2 linked regions of the Limibacter armeniacum genome follow. The protein of the gene in region 1 binds, or shares a complex with, the protein of each later gene. Links are inferred from orthologs where the notes say so. Each region holds a gene or a part of one and is shown in the gene's direction. Other genes may lie near its edges. The genes, in order: mfd and uvrA.

Region 1 (15,540 bases):
TCAAAGAAAGCATCGAATGAGAAAGAAGCGCAGACAGTATTTGATATTGGTCGCTTCACGTTTGACTTCAATGCTCAAAAGCTGAAAGACAACGAAGAGAACACAGAGCAAAGACTGACTTCAAAAGAAGCTGCATTGCTTCGTTTGTTGGCAATCCATAAAAATGAAGTGATGGATCGTTCTGAAGCTTTGAAGAAGATTTGGTTGGATGACAATTACTTCAACTCTAGAAGTATGGACGTTTACATTACAAAGCTGCGTAAATTCCTGAAAAGTGATGAGTCGCTGAAGATTGTCAATGTTCACGGACAAGGATTCAAATTAGTGGAGCTTAACTAAGCAAAACGAAAATTGATACAATTAAAAAAATCACCTGCTCAAGAGGTTTTTACTTTTGGCCAGGTGATTTTTTGTTTTTCTGTTATAATTGAAACTGCTTTGTTGGCATATCCTTAACAAATATCAAAAACGGACAATATGTATTATCAAAGAACCTTTAAGCTAAAGCCTTATTCAAGAGGTTTTCACCTGATTACGCGTGAGATTGAAGAGCACTTGTCTGACTTGAGTGCCATTGAGGTGGGGATGGCAAATATTTTTATCAAGCATACTTCAGCTTCACTGACGCTCAATGAGAATGCAGACCCTACAGTAAGGAGTGACTTTGAGAGACATATGAATAAGATGGTGCCTGAAAATGCACCTTATTTTGAGCATACATATGAAGGTCCTGATGATATGCCAGCCCATATCAAAAGCTCATTGATGGGAGCTTCAGTGAGTGTTCCCGTTACAAATGGAAGGTTGCATCTAGGAACTTGGCAGGGAATTTACTTGTGTGAGCACCGTAATCATGCATCAAGCAGGGAGATAGTTGTAACAGTTATGGGAGGGAAAAAAGGCAACTTGTATTAAGTGAAGGAACATGTTCGTAATTTGATTTGTTAGCACTTGGTTTCGGCTTATAAAGGTAAAAAACATTAACTTGCGAACCTGTTTGAAAATAGCACTGAACTTAACAATACCTAGGCATGTTTTATAAAGCTAGGTAAGGGATACAACATACTAACACAAACTTACAGAGATGAGCCGTAAAAAGGGTTTGAAAAAACTGAAATACGATGTGCTTTATGTGGTAATCAAGGCAATGATTGACATGATCTGCTTTATGCCACGTAAATCCATGATTCGTTTGGGTGGAGCTATCGGCAAGCTTGTATATGCCGTAATGAGTGGGGAGCGTGAAAAAACGATCCGTAACTTGACCATTGCTTATGGAAATGAGAAATCTCCTGAAGAGATTAAGAAAATGGCTAAGAAGGTATGGGAAAATATTGGTAAGAATGCCATTGACATTATCCGCTACCGCAACATCCAAAACCTTGAAGACTATAAGAAAATCGTCAAGATTGAGGGTGTTGAGAATTTGGAAGCAGCCTACAATTCCGGTAAAGGTGTAGTAGGACTGGTTCCTCACCTAGGTGCATTTGAGATGGTGGGTACCATGCCATTTGAAATGGGCTATACGGTAACCATTGTAGGTGCGGCTTTGAAGGATCCCCGAATGAATCAGCTTCTTGTAGGAAACCGTACTTTGAGAGGTGCCAAATATGTGGAAAGAGGTCAAAGTACCATTAAGTTGGTGAAAGCACTAAAGAGTGGAGAGATTGTCTTCTTGCTGATTGATCAGGATACACAGAAGGTCCAAAATGTGTTTGTTGACTTCTATGGCAAAAAAGCGGCTACTCCGATTGGCGCTACCATGTTGGCACAGCGTACAGGAGCTTTGGTATTGCCAATGGCAATCAGAAGAATGGAAGATGATACGCATCTATTGACCATCAAGCCTGCAGTGGAGCTAAAAACGACAGGAGATCAGGAAAAGGATATGGTGAATAATACACAGATACTTTCCAATTACCTTGAAGACTTTATTAGGGAAGCACCCGAACAGTGGGTGTGGATGCACGAAAGGTGGAAAACAAGACCTGAAGAGGAATTGGTATCATAATGTGATTCCAGAAAAATTGGAGAAAAATATAAATCCCTTAGAGAATGTACTAAACATCATCTAAGGGATTTTTTATGGAATTGTCAATTAGATTTTCTTTCGCCTGTTTCTTTGGTAATCCTCAAAGATCAAATCTCCTAACCCTCTCAAGCTACTGAAGTAAGCTTTTCCCTGATTGACTTCTGTAAATTCTCGTACAAACTGTTGTAAGTACGGGTCTGTGGCAATCATAAAAGTGGTAATTGGAATTTTCAGCTTTCTACACTGAGCAGCAAGGGTAAGTGTTTTATTCAGAATTTTCTGATCAATGCCGAAGCTGTTTTTATAATAGTGTAACCCTTCCTTGATACAAGTAGGCTTTCCATCCGTAATCATGAAAATCTGCTTGTTCGGATTTTTTCTCCTTCTCAGAATATCCATCGCCAACTCAACGCCAGCCACTGTATTGGTATGGTAAGGTCCCACTTGCAAGTAGGGTAAATCTTTCAGTTCGATTTGCCAAGCGTCATTTCCAAATACAATAATGTCCAAGGTGTCTTTTTTGTATTTGGTAGTAATGAGTTCAGCCAATGCCATTGCTACTTTTTTGGCAGGAGTGATGCGGTCTTCCCCATAAAGGATCATGGAATGGGAAATGTCAATCATCAGCACTGTAGAGGTTTGTGCCTTGAACTCTTGCTCCCTGATTTGTAAGTCACCCTCGGTTAAGGTAAAGTCTCCTAAACCATGATTGACTTGTGCATTCTTGATAGACTCCGTCATAGAGATCTGGTCAAGAGAGTCTCCAAACTGGAAGTCACGTAACTCAGAAGTGAACTCATCACCTTGCCCAATATGAGGTGTCTTGTGGTTTCCTTTATTTCGGGATTTTCTGAGCTTACCAAAAATTTCCTCCAATGCACTTTTACGGATAGTCTGCTCGCTTTTGGCGGTCATATTGAGTTCTCCCGTTTGTGGATTTTCCTTGATATAGCCTTTATTCTTCAGGTCTTCAATAAAATCCCCAATGCCATAGTCACCATTAGTCAGGTTATACTGCTTGTCCAGCTCAGTCAGCCATTGCAAGGCTTCAGCTACGTCGCCTGCGGTTATGGTCAGCAGTTGCTTGAATACGTCCATCAGGTTTTCGAATGGAGAATTTCCATTGCCTGTTTTGGGTATATATTTTTCGAAACGGTATCCTTTCATGTCAACAGGAATTGATTGCTGAGAGTATTGGTGTTGCTTCCAGATCAGAATGAGAAGCTTATTCAATATACAAACTATACAACCAAACTATGCAGGCTCTTGTTTATTCTCCTTCTACCTTATTCATATTTTCGCATTTCTTCGGCTAGGTCTTTTTCTGATACAATCTTGAGGGATTTGTCTTCATACTGAAGAAGACCCTTGCCTATCAATCTTCGAATAATCCTGTTGATACTGCGAACACTTGTTCCCAAGTACTGTGCTATATTTTCCTTGTTGAGGTCTAGCGTTTCATCATCCTTAGCACTATTGATCAGTTTCAGGACAGAGTATTCCATCGGAAAACTGAGATGTGTTGAGGCTCTTTCTGAAATCCGCATCAGTCGCCAAGCAAGCAGCTTGTTCATATGCAGTGAGAAGGCAGGGTCATGATCCATCCAATCCTGATAGAGGGGTTTAGGAATCAATACTGCTTTACATTGGCTAATGGTCTCCACACTACAAAAACAAGGACTGTCAAAAAGGATTTCAGCTTCTCCCATAACTTCGCCTTTTCCAAATAAGCCAATCAGGTATTGATTGCCTTTGGAGGTAGTATGAAATGCTCTTACGCTTCCTTCCAGTAAAATAAAAATCTGTTTTGGGGGAGTGCCTTGCTCCAACAGGTTTTCGTGAATTCCATATTGGCGTGTGATGAAGTGACGCTTGATTTGCTCAGGAGCATTTTCAAGTAAGTTAAGTATATCTGTGGAGTGTGGAAACATCTTATCAATTGCTGTTTGTAAATCCTATTTAAGGCAAAAATAGGAAGCTGTTATAAGATCATTGACATTCCCCAATAAAAAATCCCTCTGAATCGATTCAGAGGGATTAATGGCTGTATTAATATATGTCTTATTTTTCTACGGCTACAGCAGCCGTTTCATATTCTTTGATCAAGGTGGTGACTACCTCATCTACAGAACGAACAGCATTAACATACTCAATGGAAGGTCCGGCACACCAAACTGTTTTGTAAGTAGCACTGAAGGCGGACTTTTCAAGCATCTTCATACCTTTATAGAAAGTCAGCATCTTGGCAAACTTTTTCATTTGCTTATTGCTGTTCAGAAATGATTCCAAGAAGTTTTGTTTGGTCCCAATTTTCTGAACGTATGGCGTGTTGATTACAGTGCAAGGAGTACCTGAAAGCTTGTTGGTCATCACAATATCCTTGGCTCCGTATTGCACGCAAGCTTGCTTGTATTCTTCTGAGACACCTGCCTCGTGAGTGGCAATAAAAGGACTTCCCATTGAAATACCACAAGCCCCTAAATCCAGTTTCTCCTTGAATTGAGCTCCTGTTCCTACACCACCCGCAGAAATTACAGGTAAATTACAAGCGTCAAGCAGCTCAGGAATCAGCTCCGCAGCAGGTGTAGGACCTGCATGTCCTCCTGCTTCTTTGTTGACTGCTATAAGTGCATCTGCACCAAGTTCTTCTACTTTTTTGGCGTACTTGGCATCTACTACATCACAAAATACCTTGATGCCTTGTTGCTTACATTTCTCAATGATGCGTTGTGGACTTCCTAGAGATGTAATGATGTAATCAATTTCAAGGTCAAGGCAACTTTGCAGTTGTTCTTCCAGTCGTACATTGGATTTGTTGGCAATAAGGTTGATGCCTACAGGTCCGCTAACCTCATTTTTTATTCCCTCGATAGCTGCTCTAAACTCTTTGTCCGTTCGGTAGTTGAGTGCAGGGACAGCACCTGTAATTCCACTTCGGATTGCTGCTTTTAGCATCTCAGCATTAGATACCAAAAACATAGGAGCTATGATAATCGGATAGCGAATACCCAACATTTCAGTCAGTGCAGTGTCTATTTTGTTCATTGGGTTCATCTTTGTTGTGTTGTTTAATGATTTGATCAGAGAATCAAGATATAGAACATTTCTTTTAAATGCACTATTGCGGTAGTGAATATTCATTTACTTAGGATAGGCAGTAAAACGAAATGACAAGGCAGCGTGTTACTAAACGAGGAAATAGGGTTTGTAGTGAGAATTAATCCTTGGTAAATGGAAAACCCTTCCAATCTTTGGAAGACTTACTGTATTTTTGTGAAAATATTGAAAAACTGATAATTGGAAGATGGCAAATAGCAAATTGACTTCAGCAGATACAGAAGTACATAAAATCACAGCAAAAGGTTTTCTGGAGCAGTATCAGCAAGATGCACAAGTGAGGATGCTTGCTGATCAGCTTTCTGGTAAAGAAGCGATGTGTTTGCAGGTAAAAGGCATGTCAGGAAGCTTGGATGCAGTAGTGACAGCGGCTATCTGTGATTCGAAAAAAGGAACTCACTTGTTTGTGATGCATGACAAGGAAGAGGCTACTTATTTTCTGAATGATTTGCAAAGTATTTTACCTGAAAGAGAAGCCTTGTTTTTTCCGACTTCCTATAAAAAGCCTTATGAGTTTGTGGAGGTCGAAAATGCCAATATTCTCCAAAGAGCAGAAGTGTTGAATATTATCAGCCAGAAGAGAAAAGAAGGAGAGCTGATTGTCACTTACCCTGAGGCATTGACTGAAAAGGTAATCAATCAACGGTCTTTGTTGGAAAATACCTACACTGCTCGGGTAGGAGAAAAGTTCAATATTGATTTTATCACGGAGCTTTTAGTAGAATACGAATTTGAGAAAACGGATTTTGTATATGAAGTTGGACAGTTTGCTATTCGTGGTGGAATTGTTGATATCTTCTCGTATGCGCATGATTATCCTTATAGAATAGAGCTTTTTGGTGACGAGATTGATACGATCAGAACTTTTGATCCGTTGACACAACTCTCAAAAGAAAGCTGTGACTATGCTGCCATTGTTCCTGATGTTCAGACAAAGCTATTGCAAGAAATCAGGGAATCATTTTTACGTTTTTTACCACAGGATACTACAATTTGGGTAAAGGAGTATCAACTGACTTTGGATGTCATTGAAAACTACTTTGAACGTGCTACAGACAGTTTTCAGGAAATATTGGCAGCCAATGGAAATACTCAGGTAATTCATGGACCTGATGAGCTTTTTGAGACAAAAGATAACTTTGAAAAGTTTGCAGAACAGTACCATAGAGTGGAGTTTGGGAATCGCTTTTTCCTGAAACCAGACCTTGAGATCGTTTTCGAATCAAGTCCGCAGCCTTCTTTCAATAAGGACTTCAATATGTTGGCAGATACATTGGAGGCAAATCAGCATCAGGGGGTTCGTAATATTCTAGTGGCAGAATCTCCAAAACAGTTGGAGCGTTTACATACCATATTTGAAGAAGTAAACCCAGATCTGACACTGTTCGAGTTGAACTTGGGACTGAGAGGAGGCTTTTTGGATAAGCTTAACCAAATTGCTTGCTATACGGATCATCAGATTTTTGAACGTTACCACAAAGCTAAAACAAGATCCCGTTTCAAGTCTTCCTCAGCGATGACCTTGAAAGAACTGCAATCGCTGAATATCGGTGATTATATTACCCATATTGATCATGGCATTGGCAGATTCGGAGGATTGGAAAAGATGGAGGTCAATGGTAAGGAGCAGGAAGCTGTGAGGTTGATTTATCGAGATGATGACTTATTGTATATCAGTTTGCATGCGCTTCACAAGATCTCCAAATACTCAGGGCAAGACGGTACAATGCCTCAAATGAGTAAGTTGGGCTCTCAGGAATGGGAAAAGAAAAAGTCTAAAGCCAAGAAAAAGGTAAAGGATATAGCTCGGGAGCTAATTAAGCTTTATGCAAAGCGAAGGGCAGCGAAAGGGTTTGGTTTTTCTCCTGATAGCTATTTGCAAGCAGAATTGGAGTCATCATTCCTTTATGAGGACACACCTGACCAAGCAACAGCTACAGCAGCAGTCAAACAAGATATGGAGCAGGATTACCCGATGGACAGACTGGTTTGTGGCGATGTAGGTTTTGGTAAAACAGAGATAGCAATACGAGCAGCATTTAAAGCTGTAGCAGACAGTAAGCAGGTTGCGATACTTGTTCCTACGACTATCCTTGCCATGCAGCATTACAATACCTTTAAAGGGAGGTTAGGGAATTTGCCATGCCGAGTTGAGTATATTAACCGTTTCCGTTCAACAAAGCAGATTCGTGAAACACTGAAAGACTTGAAAGAGGGGAAGGTTGATATCCTTATTGGTACACATCGGATTACAAATAAGGACGTTCAGTTCAAAGACCTTGGGTTGTTGGTGATTGATGAAGAACAAAAGTTTGGGGTTAAGACTAAGGAGAAAATAAAGGAAATGCGTGTCAATGTAGATGTTTTGACATTGACGGCAACGCCAATTCCAAGAACACTTCATTTCTCAATGATGGGCGCAAGGGACCTTTCCGTAATTTCGACACCACCTCCAAACCGTCAGCCTGTCACGACTATTCTGTCAACCTACAGTGATACGATGGTTCGTGATGCAGTTGCTACTGAGATTAGAAGGGGAGGGCAAGTATTTTTTGTCCATAACCGAATCAGCGACATTGAGCATATGGCTAATAATATCATGCATTTGGTACCTGATGCAAAGGTGGCTTATGCTCATGGTCAGATGGAAGGTCCAAAGTTGGAAAAGATCATGCTCAAGTTTATCGAAGGGGAGTATGATGTATTGGTCTCTACCAATATCATTGAGTCTGGTTTAGATATTCCAAGTGCTAATACCATCATTATCAATCGGGCACATATGTTTGGCCTGTCCGATTTGCATCAAATGAGAGGTCGGGTTGGGCGCTCTAATAAAAAGGCATATTGTTATCTGATGACGCCTCCGATGATTAACCTGACAGCTGAAGCACGAAAGCGTTTGAGTACGTTGGAACAGTTCTCGGATCTTGGGGATGGTTTCAAGGTGGCGATGAGAGATTTGGACATTCGGGGAGCTGGAAATCTGCTTGGAGGAGAACAATCTGGATTTATTACAGATTTAGGCTTCGATGCATACAATAAAATACTAGAAGATGCAGTTCAAGAATTGAAGCAGGAGGAATTTAAGGAACTTTTCAAGAATGAATTGGACCTTGGAATGCTCAAAGTCAGTTGCAGTATTGAAACTGATTTTGAGATTTTGATCCCTGAGGACTATGTTAGCAATATTTCTGAAAGATTAAATCTTTATATTGCTGCCGATAAGCTAAAGGATGAGAATGGGTTGGAGAAATTCAGAAACTCACTCACCGATCGCTTTGGGCCTATTCCATCACAAGTAGAAGATCTGCTTAAAACAGTCAGGTTACGTTGGTTAGCAGAATCATTGGGCATGGAGAAGATTATGCTTAAAAATGATACGCTGAAAATCTACTTGTTGGAAAATAAACACGTTTCCTATTATCAATCAGAAGAGTTTGGTAAGATATTGGCATTTGTCCAACAGCAAGGGAAACGTTGCACATTAAAAGAAACGAAAAAGCGTTTGATCATTATCTTAGATGATGTTTCCTCAATCAAAGAAGCGATCAAATGTCTTGAGCATATAAAAAATGCATGATTATTAGGATCAAGCAGAGTTGAAAGTAAAAATGATATTGAATAATTCTTACATGGCAATATTTTTTCAACCTAAAACGAGAATTTTTTAGATTTTTTTACTTTTGCCCTTTGTTAGGTATAATTATTGACACCGAGTTAAGTGAATTTTAATACCGGATATTAGATAATCATTCGTTCATTCGTTAATATTGAGCTTAAAAATACAGGGAGCGGCAAGAGCCCTTTTCCGGTGAATTTTTATTCAGACACAACTATGAACAAAGTAAGAAATTACATTTACCTGTTTACATTGCTGTCGGTTCTGGCAGGTTGTTCAAAAAATACTAAACCGGACGCTTACGGTCCCGGAAGAGCAAGTACAGTTACAGGGCTGGAATATAACGGGGATGATGACAACTCGTTTGCAGTAAGAGATTATAATGGTATGCCTGAGGCACCGAACATGGTTTACATCGAAGGTGGTAGGGTTGTATTGGGCTCTTACGAAGAAGATCTTTTGAAATCGATGGATAACATCGAAAGAACAGTCTCAGTAAGTTCATTCTGGATGGACGAAACAGAGATTGCCAATATTCACTGGCTTGAGTACTTGCACTATGCAATGGACTCAGGTAAGCAGTACTATGATGAGGCTTTGCCTGATTCAACAGTATGGAAAGAAGAGCTGGCATTCAATGACCAGTATGTAGATCACTACCTTCGTTATCCAGGCTTTAGATATTTCCCAGTAGTGGGTGTATCTTGGATCCAAGCTCAGAAATACTGTCAGTGGAGAACTACTACTGTAAACAAGCAATTGGCACTTCAGAATGGTAACGATGATGAGGTGGAAGCTGCTGAAAACGGTCAGAGAATTCCATTGGAGTCAGGAATTGTACTTCCTGCTTTCAGATTGCCTACAGAGGCAGAGTGGGATTACGCTGCTCAGGCATTGATCGGTTTGCAAGAGTTGGATGAAAACTACAGTGAGAGAAGAATCTACCCTTGGGATGGCCACTCATTGAGAAACCCTTATGGTGAAAGCATGGGTGACTTCATGGCTAACTTTAAGAGAGGTCGTGGTGACTACGCAGGTATCGGTGGTAAGCTGAATGATGCAGCGATGATTACTACTTGGATCTATGATAACCCTCCAAACGACTTTGGTCTGTACAATATGGCAGGTAACGTAAGTGAGTGGGTTGAGGATATCTACCGTCCGCTTTCTTACCAAGACTTCAGTGACCTGAACCCAGTTCGTAACAGTGATTACTTGGATGGTCCTGATTATGGTTATGCTTATGACAGCCGTAACTACGAAACATTTATCTCAGACCACATTAGAGTATACAAAGGTGGTTCTTGGAAAGACGTAGCTTATTGGTTGGCGCCAGGTACAAGAAGATTCCTTGAGCAAGATTCAGCTACTTCTACAATTGGTTTCCGTTGTGCAATGATTAATGCAGGTAGAAACCACTAAGAAGTAATCAATATAGAATACTGAAAAGCCCTTACAGTAAGATAACAATACTGTAAGGGCTTTTTTTATACCAAAGGCTGGAATAATCCTTTGTGTTTAAGGCTGTAAATGATATTTTTGCGACTGTCAATTAAGTGGTGATTTATAAATATATAATAGTAATATTCATGAAAAAGAACCTGATCAAATTGGCTTCAGCGGCAATGCTGCTAGCTTTGGCTTCTTGCGGTCAACATAATACAGCACCAAGTAAAGGTGTTAACCTTGACAGCGAAAGAATTTACGGAAAGAGCAGAACTGCAACTCCAGCTCAATTGGATATCCAATACCCTGAGCCAACTTCAGAAGATGCTGAAAGAGTAAACAAAATCAGAGAGGAATTATTCCCTAACTAATCTTACTCTTTTTGAATAAAAAAACAGGACAAACGATATGATACCGTTTGTCCTGTTTTTTTATAACAACTTTTTATTGATGCTCGAGGAGCTTTTTAGGATTGATCTTATATATCTTATAAGTGGTTCTGTCTTTTACCGGTAAGTGAATTTGAGAAGTAGTAAAGTATAAGTTACCATTTCCATCAGTAGCAAAAGAATCTGCCCACTTAATATCTGAAGAGTTAATTAACTCAACGTATTTTCCATTATTAGTAAAGCTGTAAATAGCATTGGTTTCTAAAGAAGCCATATAGAGGTTTCCATTTTTACCGAATAACATCCCATCAGGAGCATGGATTTCATGGACCTTCTCAACCTGTTGTCCTAGCTCTTGATCAGTGTTTGTAAGAAGTGCTTCAGTTGGGACACGATACAGCGTATGCCCTGAAAGAGCAGCATAATAAAGGTACTTACGATCAGGAGACAGGGCTATTCCATCTGAGTTTACACTATTCATCCAAGTGATATCACCAATCGTCAATCGATCTGTTTCTGCTTTTGTAGAAGGATGGTTCGATAACCTACGATTTGCTTCACCTGTTTTTAAGTTTAAAGTGATAATACCTCCTGTTCCAGAGTCTGTGATATAGGCAGTATTGTTTTCCTCATCAATACGAATATCATTTAGGTAAGTATCATTTGGAATGATATCAGAAGGAAAACGGTAACTTCTTACGAGGGAATCTGTATTGAGATCAAATTGATAGAGCCTTGGTCCCCTTTCGACAACACCTCTAAACATTGGATTTGCGGGATCTAATACCCAAAGTCTGTCTAGTTTGTCTACAAAGACACTCTGTACACATACAAAACTACTGTCATTGTTGTCTTGATAGTTATTCCATAAGCTGTCAGGATAAGCAATAGCCTCACCATCAATAATTTCGGCAACGGAAACAGGAACATTTTCAGACCACCTTGGATAATTGACAAACATTCGTCCGCTTTTACTTATAGCTATACCAGTCCATTGCTTTTCTGATGAAGCAACTTCCTGTAGCTTTTCACTTTCTTTTGCAGCTTGAGTGGAATCTTGCTTGGACTGACAGCTTATAAGGAGGATGGGAATTGTGATTGGGATAATATATTTCTTCCAGTTCATTGTAATTGATCTTTTGAATGAAATTAAAATAAAAGTTGGAAACTGAGTAACTGGAAAAGGAGGGAGGATGTTCAGACAGGAATAAGTATGATGTATCCCTGTCTGGTATCAAATTTATATGTTGAGACAGTTGTCAACTTTATAGAATATAGTTGTGCACTTATTATACACCATACCGGGAGCCATGCCCCAAAAGTCAATCTTCTTAAAACCTTTTTCTGTCATAAAGTCTATTGCTTCCTGATATGAAGCCCGTTCTGTGTCGTCGAGAACAAGAATACCTGATGAGGATAGCGCAGAAACTGAAGCTTTTGTACATGCTACACGGTCTCTGCCATCTACTATAATAATATCATATTGCTTACCTGATTCAGGAGCAGCATTATAGTAAGATGTAGGGTCTTCTTTTAAGTTCCGAAAAAGGAGTTGGGCATTGGTAGGAAGCATTTCTTTAACCTCTTTGATCCATTCCTCATCATGCTCTACTGATGTTACAGAGTTACACCTTTCTGCATAAAAAGCTGTAGAGTTTCCACTTCCGTATTCGAAGATATTGAGTTCTTTGTGAAGACGGGGTCTAATGAATTCTATAAAACTATAGGTAACCCAAGGTATTGGGCATTGGTCCTTATTTACGGGTCTTTTTTGAAGAAAAGATACACCCCATCCAGTTTGATGAAGGTAACTGTCCTTATACATAAATAAGTCGCCTGCCGCTGAAAATAATAGGTCTAGCCTTTTGGCACGGACGCTGCCTAAAAAAGGCTGTAGAAGTTTTGCAAAAAAATTCATTAGTAGTTTTATGCGCAATTAATATTGATTGTTAAATAACTTTATTCTCTTCCTGCATGGATTTCATGTCCAATCCACTGTTTGATTTTATTTTTCACCTTTACCAAAAAACCTTTTAGAGTTTTCTTGTTAGTAAATAGGTAAAAGTTTCTCAAATATTCTCGTCCAATAGCACTTTCTTCAATAGGAATAGGAGATACAGTAATAAAGTTGGTTACAGATACTTCATAGGGATTGTTATATAGTTCACCACTATTTTCTCCGCTGCCATCAAAGCCAATATTTCTGACCAATGTCTGTTTTGGATATAGACATAATCCTCCTTCAAGAAAAATACTTGTAAACCATTTGATTGCCCAAGTTTTCATCTTGCCTTGCAGATTCCATTCCAACTGTTGATGGAAAGATATTGCTCCATCTAGGTTAAAAGCATTCAGCTTATTTTCTTTATTGATTTCCTCTAGCAAATAGCCAGTGTCAAGGTTTATTTTTGCCCATGCATCTTTCCAAGTGGCCCATCCCCAACAACTCATGAATGTCAGGAAGAAGGTTTCAGGAAGTTCGTATTGCTTAGCATTGGGAAACTGTTGCGGTAGAAAACCGCTAATGTGCATTACATTAGGTTGCTCTGCATATAAATTCAAGGCATCATTCATATACTGAAGAAAACCTTTGGACGTAGTGATGTCATCTTCCAGGACGATCACTTTTCCATATTGGTTTACTACTGCTGTAACACCTTCAACTATGGAGTCTGCAAGACCTTTATTTTTATCTGACTCAATAATATGAACTTCCTTACACCATTGTTTTTTATGGGCAACTTGTCTTGTAGCTGCGATTTCTGCAAGGTCTGCTTCTGATGCACTATCTTTTGGACCATCTGCATAGATGTAAAGAGTGGACTGATCAGCCAAATTATTTTGGCTGAGTGCCTCTAGGGTTTTCTCAGTATGCCATGCACGGTTATAAATAAATAGTACAATTGGAGCTAGTTCCATATAACTATGAGTCTGTTAGATAATTTAAAGTAGGTGATACCTTATTTGCAAAGTTAATATTATTGCAGATATAGCTTTTGGAGAACTTAGTCCTGTTTTCCTTTAGCAATAGCCTTGATTGTGCTTACAGTGTCCAAAAGTAGAAGCGAACGTAGCTGTATCCGTAACACTTTCCTAGTAGAAGAAAAGAATAAGCTGAAAAGCTGGGTAACGATAATTTGCGTGATTACAGAAGCCAGAGCCGCACCTTTACCTCCAAGTTTTGGAATCAGTAGCAAGTTAAATCCAATATTGATAATAGGAGCACCGAAAGCAAACCATAATATAATACGCTGTTGGTTGGAGATCGTTAAGTAGCTTCCTCGTAACCCACCGTTGTACATAAAGATGATTCCAACCATCAAGATCAGCAATATATCAGTAGAAGCATGGTATTCTTCTCCATATAACCACGGTATAAACCAAGGCGCAATAATAACTGTAGCAACTAGTCCAAGGTAGGCAATCAAGGTCATTAACTGTACCATTCTCCTATAATTATCAAAGAAGAAGTTTTCCCCTTTTTTATAGAATTCGGTCAGCTTGGGGAAGAATGTAGTACCTAGTATTGTCAGTACAGAAAGTGGAACTTCATAGAGCTTGGTAGCTGTAGCGTACAGTCCTACCTCTTTGGCATCCATCATAGTTCCAAGCATAACCTGGTCAATTCTCATGTACATCATGTATGCAATTCCGGCAGCCATCAGTGGCCAACTTTGAGACAACAGCTTTCGAGACATTTTACGGTTGTAATGCCATTTACCCAGTTGTTTTTCATTACGCTGATAGATGTAAAGTAATAGAATTGCGGAGAGAACCATTTCTCCTAAATATGCCCAAGCAAATGCAACTAAAGGTTGATGAGTCAAAATCAGCCCTACCTTAATTATGGAAAAGATAAAAAAGGAGGGTCCTTTTGCTAGTACAGAGTTACGTGCTTTGAGTAAACTTTGATTGAAAAACACAATCACCTCTGTTGCCTGAACCAAAATACCTCCAGCTGCAATTCCTACTAAAACCAAATAGGTAGGATCAACACCTTCCAATAGCAAAATAGCCCCAATACACCCAGCAGAGGTGATAATCCCACTCACTAGACGTAGAGAAAAGGCAGTTCCAAGAATGGTATTCCTGAGTTTAGGAGTGTTAACTAGTTCACGTGTAACGAGCTGCTCAAGACCCAATGCTGAGATAATGACAAAGATGCCAGAAATAGCCAGAACAAAGTCCCATTTTCCTATTTCATCAGGACCAAGGTAACGCCTTACCCAAGCATTGACAAGTAGCCCTAATACGATCCGCATGACACGGTCTAGCATCAGCCAGTTGGCGTTGTTGGCTACTTCCATAAGGGACCTATTATTGCGTAGGTTGTTGAAGTAAGTCGTAATTTTATTTAGCAAAGTAAACGGTGGTCTAAGAATGATAAAAAATGAAACGGTACTTTCTCTGGTAATGCAAATCTTGCTTGCTAACCAAAAGTGCGGGTAAATTTAGTAAACTCTATTCGGTATTTATGCTACAGTTTGTAACCAATTGATATTGTACTGCAATAAAGTCAGTTCAGTTTCTTAGTTTCGGGGCTTGTTCACTGTATAAGACAGTAAACGGTATATAGAAATACAGGATCAAAAATAATGAAAGTAGTACATATTAACGTCTCCGATGCGGGAGGTGGCGCAGAACAGTTTGCATTTGACTTGGCTACGTCAAGCCAGTATGAGGGAAGCTTGTTTGTAAAGAAAAAGAAACGGAACAATAGCCGGGTAGAGGAGATTCAGCGGGCTTCCATGAGTTATTATATGAATGGAGTGGATGCGCTACTTCAGAAGTTCTTTGGAAAAACACTTTATGTGGACATTGGGGTGCTCTATCCGTTACACGGTTCATGGTTAGGAATCAGAAAAAGGGATATATATAGGCAGGCTGATGTGGTTTGTATTCATAATATCCATACGGATTACTTTGACTTAGATACA
Region 2 (14,996 bases), 170 kb from region 1 along the record:
GTTTGTGGGAGGAGGTTTTGTCGCTTCATCATTGTTGCGCCCTAACCGTCCGAACTACGAGAAGCTCACGACTTATGAAAGTGGTGAAGACCCGATCGGTAATGCATGGAGCCGTTTCAATATCCGCTTTTATGTAATTGCCCTTATCTTTCTGCTTTTTGAAGTGGAGTTGGTCTTCCTGTTTCCTTGGGCAACGGTATTCGGTAACAAAGAGATGATCGATCAGACAGATGGTCTATGGGGTTGGTTTGCCTTGCTGGAAGTTTTTGTATTTGTATTGATTTTGGTACTTGGTCTTGCTTATGTATGGAGAAAAGGCTTTTTGGACTGGGTACGTCCCGAACACAAGCAGTCAGACTTCAAGTCCAAGGTTCCTGCTTCCATGTATGAGCAGATCAACAAGAAATACTAACCCATCTGTTTGCCTGAAACAAAACCCTATGAGATATATCACAAAAACCTTTTTTGCGCTTGCTGCCTTTGCGGCACTTTTTGCCTGTGACCCTGAGAATGAGGAAATCACTACTGATGAATCAGCAATGCTGACTTTTTCTGCGGACTCTGTCATCTTTGACACTTTATTCACAGAGGTAAAAAGTATTACGAAACGCTTTAGGGCAATCAATACATCCAATAAGGCTGTCAATATCAGTAGTATTTCATTGGGCAACCCAACGGGGTCTTATTCTCTGGTAATCAACGGTGCCAAGACCGATCGTGTAGAAGATATATTTCTTAGAGGAAATGATAGCCTTTTGGTCTTGGTGGAAGCTACTGTGAATCCTCAAGACAAAGACTTGCCTTTTTTGGTACAGGACTCTGTCGTATTTGAAACCAATGGCAATGTTCAGGATGTCAAACTGGTTGCTTGGGGGCAAGATGCCTTCTTTCACAGTAAAGGAGAAGTTATTGAAGGCGAAACAACTTGGACTTCCAACCGACCACACGTAGTAACAGACTCACTTTTTATTGCAGAAAACGCCATCTTAAATATAGAAGCTGGCTCCCAGATTTACTTCAACAATAATGCTTACGCCATTGTATTTGGCTCCCTACATATCAATGGTACTTGTGAAGATACTGTAAGGCTGGAAGGCATCAGACGGGAAGAAGACTATCTTGATGTAGCTGGCCAATGGGATGGACTCTATTTTGCGCCATCCAGCCATGATAATACGATCAACAATGCCACCATCCGAAATGGTGGAAGTGGTATTTACCTATGGTCAGAAGAAGTGCCTGCCACCCCTGCTATTACCATCAATAATACGCTTATTGAAAACATGTCTTCTACTGGTATTTTCCTGATTGGCACCAATGCCGAAATCAGTAATACCATTGTCAACAATTGTTTGAGCTACACCCTTGCACTGACATCAGGAGGAACCTATCGCCTTACACATAATACCTTTGCCAATTTTGGAATTGACTTTGTAAGAGAACTCCCTGCTGTCAGCATTTCCAATGTTTATGTACCTGGCTGGGAAGATGATCCTACTATGCGACTGGATGACCTGAACCTTACCCTAACCAACAATATCTTTTGGGGTAACCTGTTGGATGAAATCCTAATAGTAGAAGCGACAGACAAACAATTGGCTATCAATTCTCAAAAAAATGTTTTCCGCTCGACTGAAAGCTTGGTGGAGAAACTAGGTACTGACAACCTTTATTATGGCAATCAAATCACGGATCAAGATTCCTTATTTGCCTCATCTCCTTCAGACCAACGTTTCGAATTAAATAAAAATAGCCCTGCAAGAGATGCAGGTATAGTTACAGAAAACGGTGCATCTCCATGTACTCCTCATGACAACATGCCTGACATAGGTGCCATTGAGTGGGTGGAAGCACAAGAGTAATACCTTCAGAAATCTATTTTTTGACTAAAAACTGTTTAAGATGTCACTATCTCAAAAAGTTAAGCTCGTTTTTTCACACCCTCAGTTTGTTGTCGGCTTTTTTATAAGCCTATTCTTTGGACTGTTTATGGCCATCTTTTCTCAAGACTTTTACTTGATAGACGAGTATAAGTTATCTGCTGCTCCAGTGGAAACCAAAGGTGAAATACTGGCTATTGAGGAAACAAATGCCTCATCCAATGATGAGCTCATATTTAAGTATCATTTCAGTTATGCTCTTGAAAACCCTGAGGGAAGCAAAGAATGGGGTAACGGGTGGTCTTATAACACGTGGGACAACAAGCAAGTCGGCGACACTGTAACGGTGACATATGCAAAAGAAGCTCCTGGAGTTGCTGTTATCAAAGGACATACACTTTCCATATTTGGTATCTGGGCTACTATCATTCTAGGCTCTTTCACCTTAATCTCCCTTACTGTCACCCTTTTTGGCCTTAAGAAAGGCATCAAGAGTATCCGAAAACAACCGCTCCATCACAGGAAAGCCTGGTAATGGTTTGACGCTATTTTATCCATAAATCAGGTAAGCTTTATAATAAAACAACTCCATGGAATTTATAAAGCTTACCATCTTCCTCTCTTATTACATAAGCGAATTCGTGAGACTCTTCATTTAGCCCTATAATACACCCCATAAATAATCCCCAATCCTGTTTTGCCTTATGGAACAGACCTGATTTATTTTCAATAGGCTAACTGAAATTACCACACTTACCCTTTCCAATAATGAAAAACCGTTTTCTCACCACACGACAAAAAATTGATGTCATTTTATCTCACAACAGTATTTGGCTTGGTATGACCATCGCACTATTCAGCGGATTCTTTGCCGTTGCCTTCTCTACGGACTTTTACCTGATAGACGAGTACCAACTTTCCTCCAATGCTACCGAAACCAACGCTGTCCTTTTAGCCATAGAAGAAACCAATGCGTCTGTCAATGAAAAGCCGATCTATAAATACACCTTCAGCTATCTACCTCAAGAAAGAAAACAAGAAAATGCCATTAGAGGGTGGTCTTACAGCACATGGGAAAACCGACAAGAAGGAGACTCTGTCGTAGTAAGGTATGCCCAGACATCCCCCAACGTTGCCATTATCAAGGGGCAGTCACTGTCTATGTTCAATGGCTGGGTTTTGCTTCTGTTCAGCCTGATTTCTTTGGTTGCTTTTATCATTGCGATAGTTGGATTTAGAAAAGGACTGAAAGATATCTTCATCCTTGAATATGGCAAGATGGCTCAAGGCACATTGGTCAAGACCGAAAGTACTGGTGTTGTAATCAATGACAAACCTGTCATGCGAATGATATTTGAGTTTTCTGATACTGAAGGGCATTCAAAAAGGGCTGCTGTCAAAACAGTAAAACCTCAGTATCTCAATGACGACGATAAGGAATGGCTCGTATATATGCCGGGAGAACCAGTCAAGGTTGTTATGGTGGATACACTCAGTAAAAAAGTGAGAGCCTTATTCAACAGGTAAATTATTTGATATCATAACAGTTCAATATTTAACCTAAAAACCCAATATGACTGCTAAAACACGTTCATTACCCTTCTCCTATAAAGTATTTCTGATGCTATCGACCAAAAGGTTTTGGTTTGGTCTTCTTGGTATAGGAGCTGCCTGGCTACTTTCGCTTGTTTTTTCTACCGATTTCAAATGGGATGAAGCATACGCACTACATACACAGCCAGTAGAAACACAAGGGGTATTAATAGCCATTGATGATACGGGAGCTTCTCAATCCGATGAGTATATCTATAAATACACTTTTAAGTATAGCCCTAATAAAAATGAGGAAACGAGTTCCATGCAAGGCTTTTCCTACAGTCCGTGGCAAGAGATAAAAGAGGGTGACTCTGTTGCTGTACTATATGCTCAGTCCTCAACAGGTGTTGCTGTTATTAAAGGACAATCGCTTGGCATATTCGGAGGTATCAAGTCAGTGCTGGTACTTTATCTGACACTTTATTCTATTCCTTTTGCTTTAGTTTTTTCAGGAATCAAGAAAGGCTTCAACTTAATCCATATCCTCCAATGTGGTGATTTGGTAAAAGGGGTATTAGTCAAAACCGAGAGAGGTAATATAACTGTCAATGATGTGCCTCAATCTATCTTGTTTTTTGAGTTTTCAGATACCAATGGAGACACCAAAACCATTTCAATTAAAACGTTTGAACCTGACCAATATAGCATCAAGAAAAAAGAGTGGTTGGTGTATAAGCCTGGTAAAGAGGATCAAGCAATAGCGTTAAATACTTTAGGAGAGAGTCTCAGCAGCTGTATACTAGAAAGCCAATCATAATACTGATTGGCTTTCTGCTTTTATAACTATTCCAAAACCTTTGGAACCCTGAAGTATGCTTCATCTTTTTCAGGAGCATTCTTCAAGCCTTTATCTCTTGAGAGTGGTGCTTTCACTTCATCCTCACGCCAGTTGTTGGTTACCTCCGTCATATGGGTAAGAGGCTCAACCCCTTCAGTATCCACTTCTTCAAGCTTAGCCACCCAATTGACTATATCATTCATACTCTTCACCATTCTCTCTTCATCTTTTTCATTGAAGTACAGTCTGGAAAGGTGTGCAATCTTTTCTATCGCTTCTTTATCTATTTTCATCTCGGGTATTTGATTTTAAGCTTTATGGGGTTCAACTCTTCCTAACAAAAGTACCAAACTATTTACAAACTCAGGAAAGAGAATAGCAAAAGTTTATTTCACTTCCTCCTCCAATGTAGTCTGGTAATACTCAGGGAAGTACTGCGCCAATTCGGCATTGATAGTGTCCATCACCTGCTTTTTCAACATTGGGATATCCTTGGTAGTCAAACCTGTTGTCTCGATGGGCTCATGTTGTACGATCTTAACTGGGCACCAACTCAGCTCAGGTGCTAGTGATGGCCACAGTTTCCAGTTATGCAATAACGTAATCGGTACGATTGGTATTTGCTTTTTGATGGCTATCACAAAACCTCCTTCTTTCATTTGCTTCACTACCGGAGGCTTGCGGTTCATGGTTCCTTCTGGAAATACACCTAAACTATGTCCTCGGTCCACAGCAGCACAAGACGATTCTATTACATAATTGAAATTCCCTCTCTGTCCTCTGTAAACCGGAATATGCAGGTTACGAAACATCCAGCCAAACAATGGTGCTTTTACTAGTGCATCTTTCCCCAAGAAAACTGCAAACCGGTTACTGACCATCCCTACAGCAGGTGTATCCAGAAACGACGTATGGTTGGCACAAAAAACATATGGCTGTTTCTTGTCCAGCTTTTCTTTTCGCTCGATCGTAACAGGTGCTCCCATAAAAAGGTATGCACAATGGGCCCAAACTTTATTGAGGTAATAGGCCAAATGGTGCAGCTTCTTACCAGGGTAAAGGATGATAATGGCAAATAGTGGAAGCAATGCCAGAAACACAGCTAAAAACCAAAACACGCCCCAAACGAGGTACACCCTTTTGATGATCTTTTTCATGACTGTAATAAAAAGTTGCAGGCAGGGAATTACTCCAAAACAATACTGCCGCACAGTTATTATTCTATTGGAAACTGCTTTCTATCCGGTATCAAAAAACAGCTACCGGTAAAGTCAGGTGGTCGTATACACTTCAAAACCACACCAATTTTAAATACAAATCACAGGATAATGAAATCATTCAAATAATTTTTAGGATAAATAACAATCAGTTACAAAACGCAGGTTCATATTATTCAAAAGGGTTCACAAAATTCCATTGTTGATTGTTTTCCTACAAAAGGAAGTTCTAACCACAAAATATCCTAAATTTGTGAGAATGCTCGATTCCGAACGCAAACATTGACTGACAAGCATGGCAATTTCTGTAGATCAACTCGACCCAAAACAATATATCATTGTAAAAGGGGCAAAAGTTAATAATCTCAAGGGTGTGGATGTAGCCATTCCCCGTAATAAATTTGTGGTGATCACGGGTGTTTCCGGTTCAGGAAAATCATCCCTCGCTTTTGATACGCTTTTCGCTGAAGGGCAACGCATGTATGTGGAAAGCCTGAGCTCGTATGCGAGACAGTTTCTGGGACGAATGGAAAAACCTGAGGTTGAATATATCAGGGGGGTATGCCCTGCCATTGCCGTAGAACAGAAAGTCACAACAAAGAATCCACGTTCAACTGTTGGGACTACAACAGAGATTTATGACTACCTCAAATTGCTCTATGCCCGTGTCGGTAAAACTTATTCTCCTGTTTCAGGACAGGAAGTCAGTAAGTCAAGTGTAACCGACATTGTCAACTTTATCAACAGCCATGAAGATGGCACCCGTTTTCTTGTGCTGAGCCCCTTACAGATCAGTGAAGACCGAACACTTGACGATGAACTGAAGCTACTTTTACAAAAAGGTTTCAGCCGTGTTGAGATCAATGGTGAGCTGGGCTTTATTGAGGAGTTAATTGATAAGGATGAGTATAAAAATGTTCAGGCCAATACAACTGGGTATGATGTCCAGATTCTGATTGACCGTAATGCGGTACAAAAAGAAGATGAAGACAACCAATTCCGTATTGCAGACTCTGTTCAGACCGCCCTTTTTGAAGGACATGGCGAATGTCTGATCGAGATGATCAATGCTGACCGTAGTACCCAACGTCACCTTTTCACTGACCGATTTGAGGCTGATGGAGTCAAGTTTGAAGAGCCAAGCGTCAACCTTTTCAGTTTCAACAACCCTTATGGAGCCTGTAAACGTTGTGAAGGATTTGGCAAAGTACTCGGCATTGATGAAGACCTTGTAATTCCAGACAAATCTCTCTCCATTTATGAAGGAGCAATTGCTCCTTGGAGAACAGAAAGCATGAGTAAATGGCTTCAGCCATTGATCAGAAATGCACACCATTTTGACTTTCCGATCCACAGACCTTATGCAGACCTGACTGAAGAGCAAAAAGAAGTACTTTGGACTGGAAATAAACATTTCAAGGGAATTGATGCTTTCTTCGGCCACTTGGAATCCAAGACTCATAAGATACAGTACAGGGTAATGCTTTCCCGTTATCGAGGAAGAACAACATGTCCTGACTGTAAAGGTACCCGCTTGCGCAAGGATGCATCATATGTCAAGATTGATGGAAAGTCCATTATTGACCTCGTTTTACTTCCTATAACAGAAGTAAGTGAGTTTTTTGATAATATTCAGCTTTCCAAATACGAACATCAGGTAGCGGACAGACTATTGGCTGAGGTTCGCAACAGGCTGGTATATTTGATTAAGGTCGGCTTAGGTTACCTGACACTTAACCGTCTTACTTCCACACTATCAGGAGGAGAATACCAACGTATCAAACTGGCTACCTCACTAGGTAGTGCTTTGGTAGGTTCTATGTATATTCTGGATGAACCAAGTATTGGACTTCACCCTAGAGATACAGAAAACCTCATCGCCGTACTGAAAGAACTCAAGCGCTTGGGGAATACCGTAATTGTTGTGGAGCATGAGGAAGATGTGATGCGATCAGCTGACCAAATTATTGATATTGGGCCTGATGCGGGAGTCTATGGTGGTGAATTGATTTTTCAGGGAACAATAGATGATATGACTGACCCTGAAGTGAGTCATACAGCACGTTACCTTCACGGAATAGAAAGGATACCTGTACCTGCCAAACGCAGAAAGTGGAATGAATATATTGAGGTTTTGGGAGCCAAAGAAAACAACCTTCAAAACATCTCTGTAAAATTCCCGCTTAATACCATTACCTGTGTAACGGGTGTATCTGGTTCAGGTAAATCTACTTTAGTGAAAAAATGCCTGCAACCTGCACTTGGCAAATTACTGGGTAGCTACAACGAGGAAACAGGCAAAATGGAAGGGCTGGACGGTATGACCAAGTCCATCTCACATGTTGAATTTGTTGACCAAAACCCTATCGGAAGGTCTTCTCGCTCCAACCCTGTGACCTATGTCAAGGCTTATGATGCTATACGAGAATTATTCACATCACAACCTCTAGCCAAACAAAGAGGCTATAAGCCTGCTTTCTTCTCTTTCAACGTAGATGGAGGTAGATGTGAAGCTTGTTCAGGAGAAGGTACTGTCAAGATTGAAATGCAGTTTATGGCTGATATTTACCTGCCATGTGAAAGCTGTCATGGTACCCGCTTTAAAAGTGAAATCCTTGACATCAAATACAAGGAAAAAAATATTGCAGACATTCTGGACCTGAGTATTGATGAAGCTATGGTTTTCTTTGAGGATAAAAAGAAAATCACTGACAGACTAAGACCTTTGCAAGAAGTAGGGCTTGGTTATATCAGGTTGGGTCAGTCTTCCAATACCTTATCAGGTGGAGAAGCCCAAAGAGTAAAATTGGCTTCGTTCCTAGTGAAAGGTACACTCAAGGAAGGGGAACGAGTACTGTTTATCTTTGATGAACCCACTACTGGCCTACACTTCCATGATATCAATAAACTGATGAAGTCCATCAATGCGCTTGTAGACAATGGTCACTCCGTTATCATTATTGAGCACAATATGGAAGTTGTAAAAACTGCGGACTGGGTTATTGACCTTGGCCCTGAAGGTGGAAAGAATGGTGGTCAGGTTGTATTTGAAGGACTTCCTGAAGACTTAGCTAAGCAGAAAGACAACCATACAGCACGATACTTAAAGCCTGTATTGTGATTTTCAAAGGCATCAAGTAATATCTATATACTTTCCCCACTTGTTCGATAAGCAGGTGGGGATTTTTTTATATAAATTATAGTAAACAACAGGAAGTACTTCAAAACACTACTCCTCACAATACCATTCAACAACTTACTACGTGTATTTCCTTTACCACTTATCATTAACCCTTTAACGTATGTACTTTAGTGGACATCTAAAGTTTGATCCTTCTCAGGCGACCCGTATTGAGAAGAAGAAACCCCTGAATGTTTTCGGCAGAATGTTTTTCAACCTTACAGCTGGTGCCTTCTCTACACAGGAAGAACATGAAACCTTTTGTGCGGTTTCAATACTTCAACAACTCTATCAGGTATTTATATCGCTAAAAGTAGATAACATCATCCGGTTAAGTAGAAACAACTTTGATTTTTACTTAGATGAAAACAGTGTTCCTGATGATTTCAGAAGTGTTGTCAAAGAGTTCAGGACAGGGATAGACAGTATTGAGGCTGAACTATTCGATCAGTTAAGTATGATGCTTGAATATGAAGATGCCACTTTTTATTACTTGATCGACATCAATATAAACAGGGTACACCCTGTAGGCACATACCCCATCGATATTGTAGTCAATGCCGTATTAAAAGATTTTGCGACCAGTACAAAAGGTGATGCTATTTCTCTCAAGGCCAAAATGACTAATACATTTGCCAGTCAGGAATCTTATGATTCCTACGTAAGCAATAAAGAGCAAGCCTTCAATATCTTTTTAAAAGACCTAACACAGAAAATGCGTCAGCATGTAGGGATTGATGATGTGATTTCAGAGACAAGACAAAAAATTATCCGACCATTCAAAAAATTGGAGTTTAACAATGAAATTCCGCTAAAGCATCCCCGGTCGTCAGCACCTGTTTACAGTCCTTATTATGATTATACCAATTCCTTTTTCTATGCTTGGTTATGGGCAGAATTGCTTCACCAAAACCACATAGAGATTCATAATTTTGACTTGGTTAATAGCCATGGTTCCACAATTATTGAAGTTGGTCAAAATGGCTTTAATGCGGGTGTCAATGACCTGATGAATATATCCGTTCCCTTTCCTGAAATCGACAACGACAGTCTTGTTACTGACTTCCCTACAGCAAGCATTCATTTCATAGAGCATCATGAAAACCAACAACCTTCTACTACGAACTTCTCTTATGCCAACTTATGGGGGGAGGCTATCAATGAAATAAACCGTACAGATGCCTAAAATATTTTCACAAAACCCTAAAACAGAAAAAGCCCAAGTACGGTATGTACTTGGGCTTTTTCAATATATATTTCACCAACACGATTACTCAGAAACTGGTGCCTTTGTTTTATCAACAAGGGCAGACACATAGTGCCCATTCTGATTGGCTGGTGCTGTTTTCTTAGCACTTTCTCCTTTACCTAGAAGAGTTCCCATAATGTTACCAAACTGTACAGACAGCAAGTACATTACAGGTACAATGATCAAAGTAAGGAATGTAGAGAACACCAATCCATAGATCACAGTCATTGCCATTGGTCCCCACATATCTGCGTTGTCACCACCAAAGTAAATTTGCGGCTCAAAGCTTGAGAACATTCCAGCAAAGTCAATGTTCAGACCCACTGCCATCGGCACCAAGCCTAGAATCGTTGTGATTGCTGTCAACAATACTGGTCTCAGACGTGTATAACCTGCCTTAACAATACACTCCAGTACTTCATTGACTGGTAGGTTATCGTCACCCTCAAGTCCTAACTCTTCCTTACGGCGATTGATCAAAAGATCTGTATAGTCAATCAATACGATCGCATTATTCACCACGATACCAGCCAAGGAAATAATACCAATACCGGTCATAATGATAATGAAATCATTCTTGAACAACGTAAGTCCCAAGAACACACCAATCAGGGAGAATACTACTGACAGGATGATGATAAATGGTTTTACAAACGAGTTGAACTGTGATACCAGAATCAGGAAGATTGAACACATTGCAATCAACATTGCATTGCTCAAAAACTCCATTGATTTCTGCTGTTCTTCCTGCTCACCTGTAAACTTGAAGGCATAACCTTCTGGCATCGGATAACCTTCCATTACTTTCTTTACAGCATCCACTACCTTGTTTGAGTTATACCCCTCAGTAATGTTGGAGCTTAGTGTCACCACCTTGTCCAAATCTTTACGTTTTACTTCTCCTACTGTCGAAGTGTACTCAAGGTGAGCTACCGCTGAAATTGGCACTTGGTGCATTTTACCTTTATTGTCACGGAAAGTCAGACGCTGATCTGCCAAGGCAGATACATTGTAACGGTACTGATCTTTCAGGCGAAGCATAATTGGATACTCATCCTCCTTGTCTTTCAATTTGGAGATTTCCTTACCGTAAATTGCTGTACGTAAAGCCATGGCTATCTGACCAGTTGAAAGTCCGTAGCGACGAGCCTTGTTTCTATCAATCTGTACTTGCAGTTCCGGCTTGCCCACGTTGATATCCATTGAGAGGTTATCAATACCCATTATGCCAGACTTATCAATCTTAGATTGCATCTCATCTGCCAGCTCAATCAGTTTCGAATAATCATGCCCTGTTATTTCGATGTTGATTGGTTTACCTACTGGAGGGCCGTTGCGCTCCTTATCCGTCACCACGCTTACGCCTGGTATTTCTTTGGCGATCTCAGCACATTGGCTCAGAATAATTGATGTATTTTTACCATTACGCTTCTCAAAAGGAACAAACGCAATCGAGATTTTACTCTTATGAGGAGTGATACCACTACCAGTATTCTGGTTAGGGTCATTTGTATTTTCACCAACGTTGGTTACAATCGACTCAATGATATCTTTATGTGGTTCCAGCTCCTTGTAAAGGCGTTTCTCCAGCTTCTTGGTGATATCATTTGTCTGCTGAACATCTGTACCTAGTGGAGCTTCAATATACATGTATACATATCTAGGCTCATTCTCTGGGAACAGACCTACTGTTGGCTCACTCAAACCAAACATCATCACTGATAAAATTAACAAGCCAAAAGTACCTAATGTAATTAGAATTGGCTTATAACCACCCAATGCCCACTTCAGGGTTTTCAGGTAAATTTTCTCCAAAGCAACCAACAGCTTGTCCTGGAACCAGTAAGAAGCTTTTTTCAGGTAATAAGCATTCAGCAAGGTCAATACACCAAATACCATTAGCAGGTTAGCGATTGTATAGTTACCGCTATCACCAAAGAACGTTACGATGTAGAAGACAATACCCAATACCACCAAGGCAACACCTGAGATCAGTTTCAGCTTGAGGTTTCGGTTCATATTACGGTCATCCACAACCATATACTGTTTTGCTACCACAGGGTTGATCACCAAACCAATAAACAGAGATGAAGCCAGTACGACAATCAATGTAATTGGCAGGTATTTCATAAACTCACCCATGATACCACCCCAGAATGCCAATGGCACAAATGCCGCAAGTGTTGTTGCTGTAGATGAGATAATTGCCATCGCAACCTCACCAGCACCTTGCTTAGCAGCAGCCTTAGAATTAAAGCCTTCTTCCCTGAGTCGGTAGATATTCTCAATAATTACAATCGCATTATCCACGAGCATACCCAACGCCAGAATCAAGGCAAAAAGTACTACCATGTTCAATGTGATTCCCATAAAGCTCAGGATCACAAATGACATCAGCATTGACAATGGAATCGCAATACCTACAAAGATCGCATTTCGCAATCCCATAAAGAACAGTAGTACTGCTACTACCAGAATCACACCTGAAATAATGTTGTTCATCAAGTTGCTCAACTGGTTTTCCATATCCTGTGCCTGAGATTGTGTAATGGCAATATTCAGGTTTCTTGGCAGGTAAGACTCTCTAGCTTCCTCCAATAAGTCATCAATCTTCTTGGTCGCGTTAATCAGGTTCTCACCACCTCTTTTTACTACTTTCAGTGAGATTACAGGGTTAGCACCCTTTGCTGTAAACTCTTCACCTGTAGCCAGACGGGCATAACTTTTACGCTCTACGTATGTATCCTTTACTTCAGCAAGGTCTTTCAGGTAAATAGGTCTTCCATCCTCAGACTTTACGATAATCTGTCTGATCTCGTCTGCGGTCTTGAACTCTCCTGAAACACGAAGTGAACGACGAAAACCATTTGTCAATACGTCACCACCAGAGATGGTCATGTTTTCATTGGCTACTGCACTTTCGATATCTGAGAACGTCACCTTCATTGCGTCCATCTTGAAGATGTCTGCATTGATCTGGATTTCACGCTCTACAGAACCTGCGATATCCACTCTTGATACCTCTTGCAATTCCTCCATTTCATCCTGAAGGTATTCTGCATAGTCCTTCAGCTTGTCGATCTCAAAATCACCTGAAAGGTTCACTACCATAATAGGAATCTCAGAGAAGTCGAGTTCAACTACATTCGGGTCTGTATCAAGATCAGTAGGCAACTCACTTTTTGATTTGTCTACTGCATCCTTGGTGTCCTGAAGTGCTTTAGACACCTCAACGTCTTCATTAAACTCAATGACAATAGCTGAAAAATCCTGTGCAGAAGTAGACTTGATCTCTTTTACACCTTTTACAGATTTAAGCTCTTTCTCAATTGGTCTAGTAATCAAGTTTTCGATATCGACAGGAGAGTTACCAGGGTATACCGTATTAACATATACCATTGGGATCTGTATCTCAGGATACTGCTCCTTCGGCATTGAGTTGTAAGATACATACCCAAACATGATAATAATCGCTGTCAGGATAAAGACACTTATGCTGTTGTCAATGGAAAAGCTACTGAGTTTAAACTCCTTCAGTGGCTTATTCTGATTTGATTTCTGATTCATATCAAATGAATTGTGAATGATTAGTTCGGGAGGGTTCATTCCCGAACGTCACTACCCAATGTTTTTTAATTAAGAATTGTCAGCTACGATGTACACCTCTTCACCATTGATCACCTCACTGTAACCTTTGTCCACTAGTATAGAACCTTTGTTAAGTCCTTTTGTCACCAGTGTCATGCCGTTGTAGGATTTACCAGTTTCCACTTCCACTTTCTCAACAACATCCTTTCCATTGGCAGACTTGATCACGTACATAAACTGCTTGCCGTTTGGTGTATTTTGCACCAAGTGTGTCGGTACTGAAATAGATTCAGCTTTTTCAAAATCCTTGATACGAACCATTGCCATGGTATTAGGCTTCAGGTTGTCCTTACTGTTATCCATTCTCATACGGATTTTGAAAGTACGGTTCACATCATTGATATATTGACCTACCATATCTACAGTCAATTCCTTCTCAAGGTTAAGCATTGGGAATGTCACCAATACTTTATCACCTTTCTTGATCGTTCCGCTGTATACTTCAGAAACCTCGGCATTGATCTCTACAGTACCCAGGTTGACTATTCTTGTCAGTGGTTGTCCGGCAGCTGCCATCTCACCAGCATTTGCGAAAAACTCATCTACTGTACCGCTAATTGGTGCTGTAACCACTCCCTTTCGGATCTGTGATTTCAGGCTAGCTTCTTTAGCCTCCAATGACGATACGTTATTTTTTGCCTGAAGGTATTGTACTTCAGAGCCGATATTCTGTTTCCAAAGACGCTCCTGCTTCTCATATAATGTGCGAGCAAGGTCCAAAGAAGTTTCCACCTCATTTAACTGCTTACGCATTACCTCTACGTCAAGTGTCGCTACTGTCTGTCCTTTTCTGACAAACTGTCCTTCCTTTACGTATTTTTTCACCAATACACCACTGGTTTCTGGTGCTACCAATACGTTATTGTCTGAAGTAACTTCACCCGGTACATCTACATAGTGCGCAAAAGTACCTTCTGCAACGGTCACTGAAGTCACTCTCTTCAAACCAGCTTTTGTATCAGTATCTGTCTCTGATGCAATTTCAGTTTCAAGCTTTTCAATCTCTGCCTTAAGAGTCAGTAGCTCTTCTCTTTTTTCTTCAAGCACCTGTTTCTTCTCGTCTAAAGAAGCCGCATCACCGCCACAAGCAGTAAACATGGCAGAAACCGCTGCCAATAAAACCAGTCTATTTGTTATATTTTTCATTGGTTTGAGATATTTCTAAATCTGTTGTTCTAATTCAAAGCTTTATATATAAGGTATCTGGAGTTAGTCCACCGACAAGGTTCCATTGGCTTTTTCAAGATCCACTTTGGCAGTGATCGCATTGAAAAGAGAAGAGTAATAGCTATCTGCTGCTGTTACATAATCTTTCTCCGCATTTGACACTTCCAAAGAAGAACCTACCCCTTCCTTGAATTTGATATTGGCAATATCAAGCACATGCTTGGCTACCTCCATATTACGTTTTTGAGTTTGCAGGTTCTTAAGGTTGGTTTCATAGTCT

The links.
Region 2: the proteins of mfd (region 1) and uvrA are in contact, whole or in part, in a crystal structure (PDB 4DFC), measured with the Escherichia coli proteins. The link is inferred for Limibacter armeniacum from one-to-one orthologs.

What each region holds. Positions count from the first base shown.
Region 1 is NZ_JBAJNO010000009.1:2,266,107-2,281,646, reverse strand. The notes cover bases 5,000-8,929. They hold mfd (transcription-repair coupling factor), read left to right. Parts: upstream 5,000-5,336; coding sequence 5,337-8,729; downstream 8,730-8,929. Other genes in these bases: V6R21_RS27275 (NAD(P)H-dependent flavin oxidoreductase), read right to left, coding at 5,000-5,077. Outside these bases: V6R21_RS27300 (response regulator transcription factor), read left to right, coding at 1-339; V6R21_RS27295 (secondary thiamine-phosphate synthase enzyme YjbQ), read left to right, coding at 478-915; V6R21_RS27290 (lysophospholipid acyltransferase family protein), read left to right, coding at 1,085-2,011; V6R21_RS27285 (vWA domain-containing protein), read right to left, coding at 2,099-3,199; V6R21_RS27280 (Crp/Fnr family transcriptional regulator), read right to left, coding at 3,319-3,963; more of V6R21_RS27275, read right to left, coding at 4,094-4,999; gliding motility lipoprotein GldJ, read left to right, coding at 8,985-10,190; V6R21_RS27260 (hypothetical protein), read left to right, coding at 10,358-10,585; V6R21_RS27255 (L-dopachrome tautomerase-related protein), read right to left, coding at 10,659-11,729; V6R21_RS27250 (FkbM family methyltransferase), read right to left, coding at 11,844-12,521; V6R21_RS27245 (glycosyltransferase family protein), read right to left, coding at 12,563-13,522; V6R21_RS27240 (flippase), read right to left, coding at 13,609-14,964; V6R21_RS27235 (glycosyltransferase), read left to right, coding at 15,199-15,540. UniProt on the Escherichia coli protein: Couples transcription and DNA repair by recognizing RNA polymerase (RNAP) stalled at DNA lesions. Mediates ATP-dependent release of RNAP and its truncated transcript from the DNA, and recruitment of nucleotide excision repair machinery to the damaged site.
Region 2 is NZ_JBAJNO010000009.1:2,096,393-2,111,388, forward strand. The notes cover bases 5,407-8,792. They hold uvrA (excinuclease ABC subunit UvrA), read left to right. Parts: upstream 5,407-5,766; coding sequence 5,767-8,592; downstream 8,593-8,792. Other genes in these bases: V6R21_RS26610 (lysophospholipid acyltransferase family protein), read right to left, coding at 5,407-5,411; V6R21_RS26620 (hypothetical protein), read left to right, coding at 8,774-8,792. Outside these bases: V6R21_RS26580 (NADH-quinone oxidoreductase subunit A), read left to right, coding at 1-412; V6R21_RS26585 (right-handed parallel beta-helix repeat-containing protein), read left to right, coding at 441-1,862; V6R21_RS26590 (DUF3592 domain-containing protein), read left to right, coding at 1,903-2,415; V6R21_RS26595 (DUF3592 domain-containing protein), read left to right, coding at 2,649-3,407; V6R21_RS26600 (hypothetical protein), read left to right, coding at 3,454-4,233; Asp-tRNA(Asn)/Glu-tRNA(Gln) amidotransferase subunit GatC, read right to left, coding at 4,260-4,547; more of V6R21_RS26610, read right to left, coding at 4,641-5,406; more of V6R21_RS26620, read left to right, coding at 8,793-9,838; V6R21_RS26625 (efflux RND transporter permease subunit), read right to left, coding at 9,923-13,468; V6R21_RS26630 (efflux RND transporter periplasmic adaptor subunit), read right to left, coding at 13,538-14,695; V6R21_RS26635 (TolC family protein), read right to left, coding at 14,759-14,996. UniProt on the Escherichia coli protein: The UvrABC repair system catalyzes the recognition and processing of DNA lesions. UvrA is an ATPase and a DNA-binding protein. A damage recognition complex composed of 2 UvrA and 2 UvrB subunits scans DNA for abnormalities.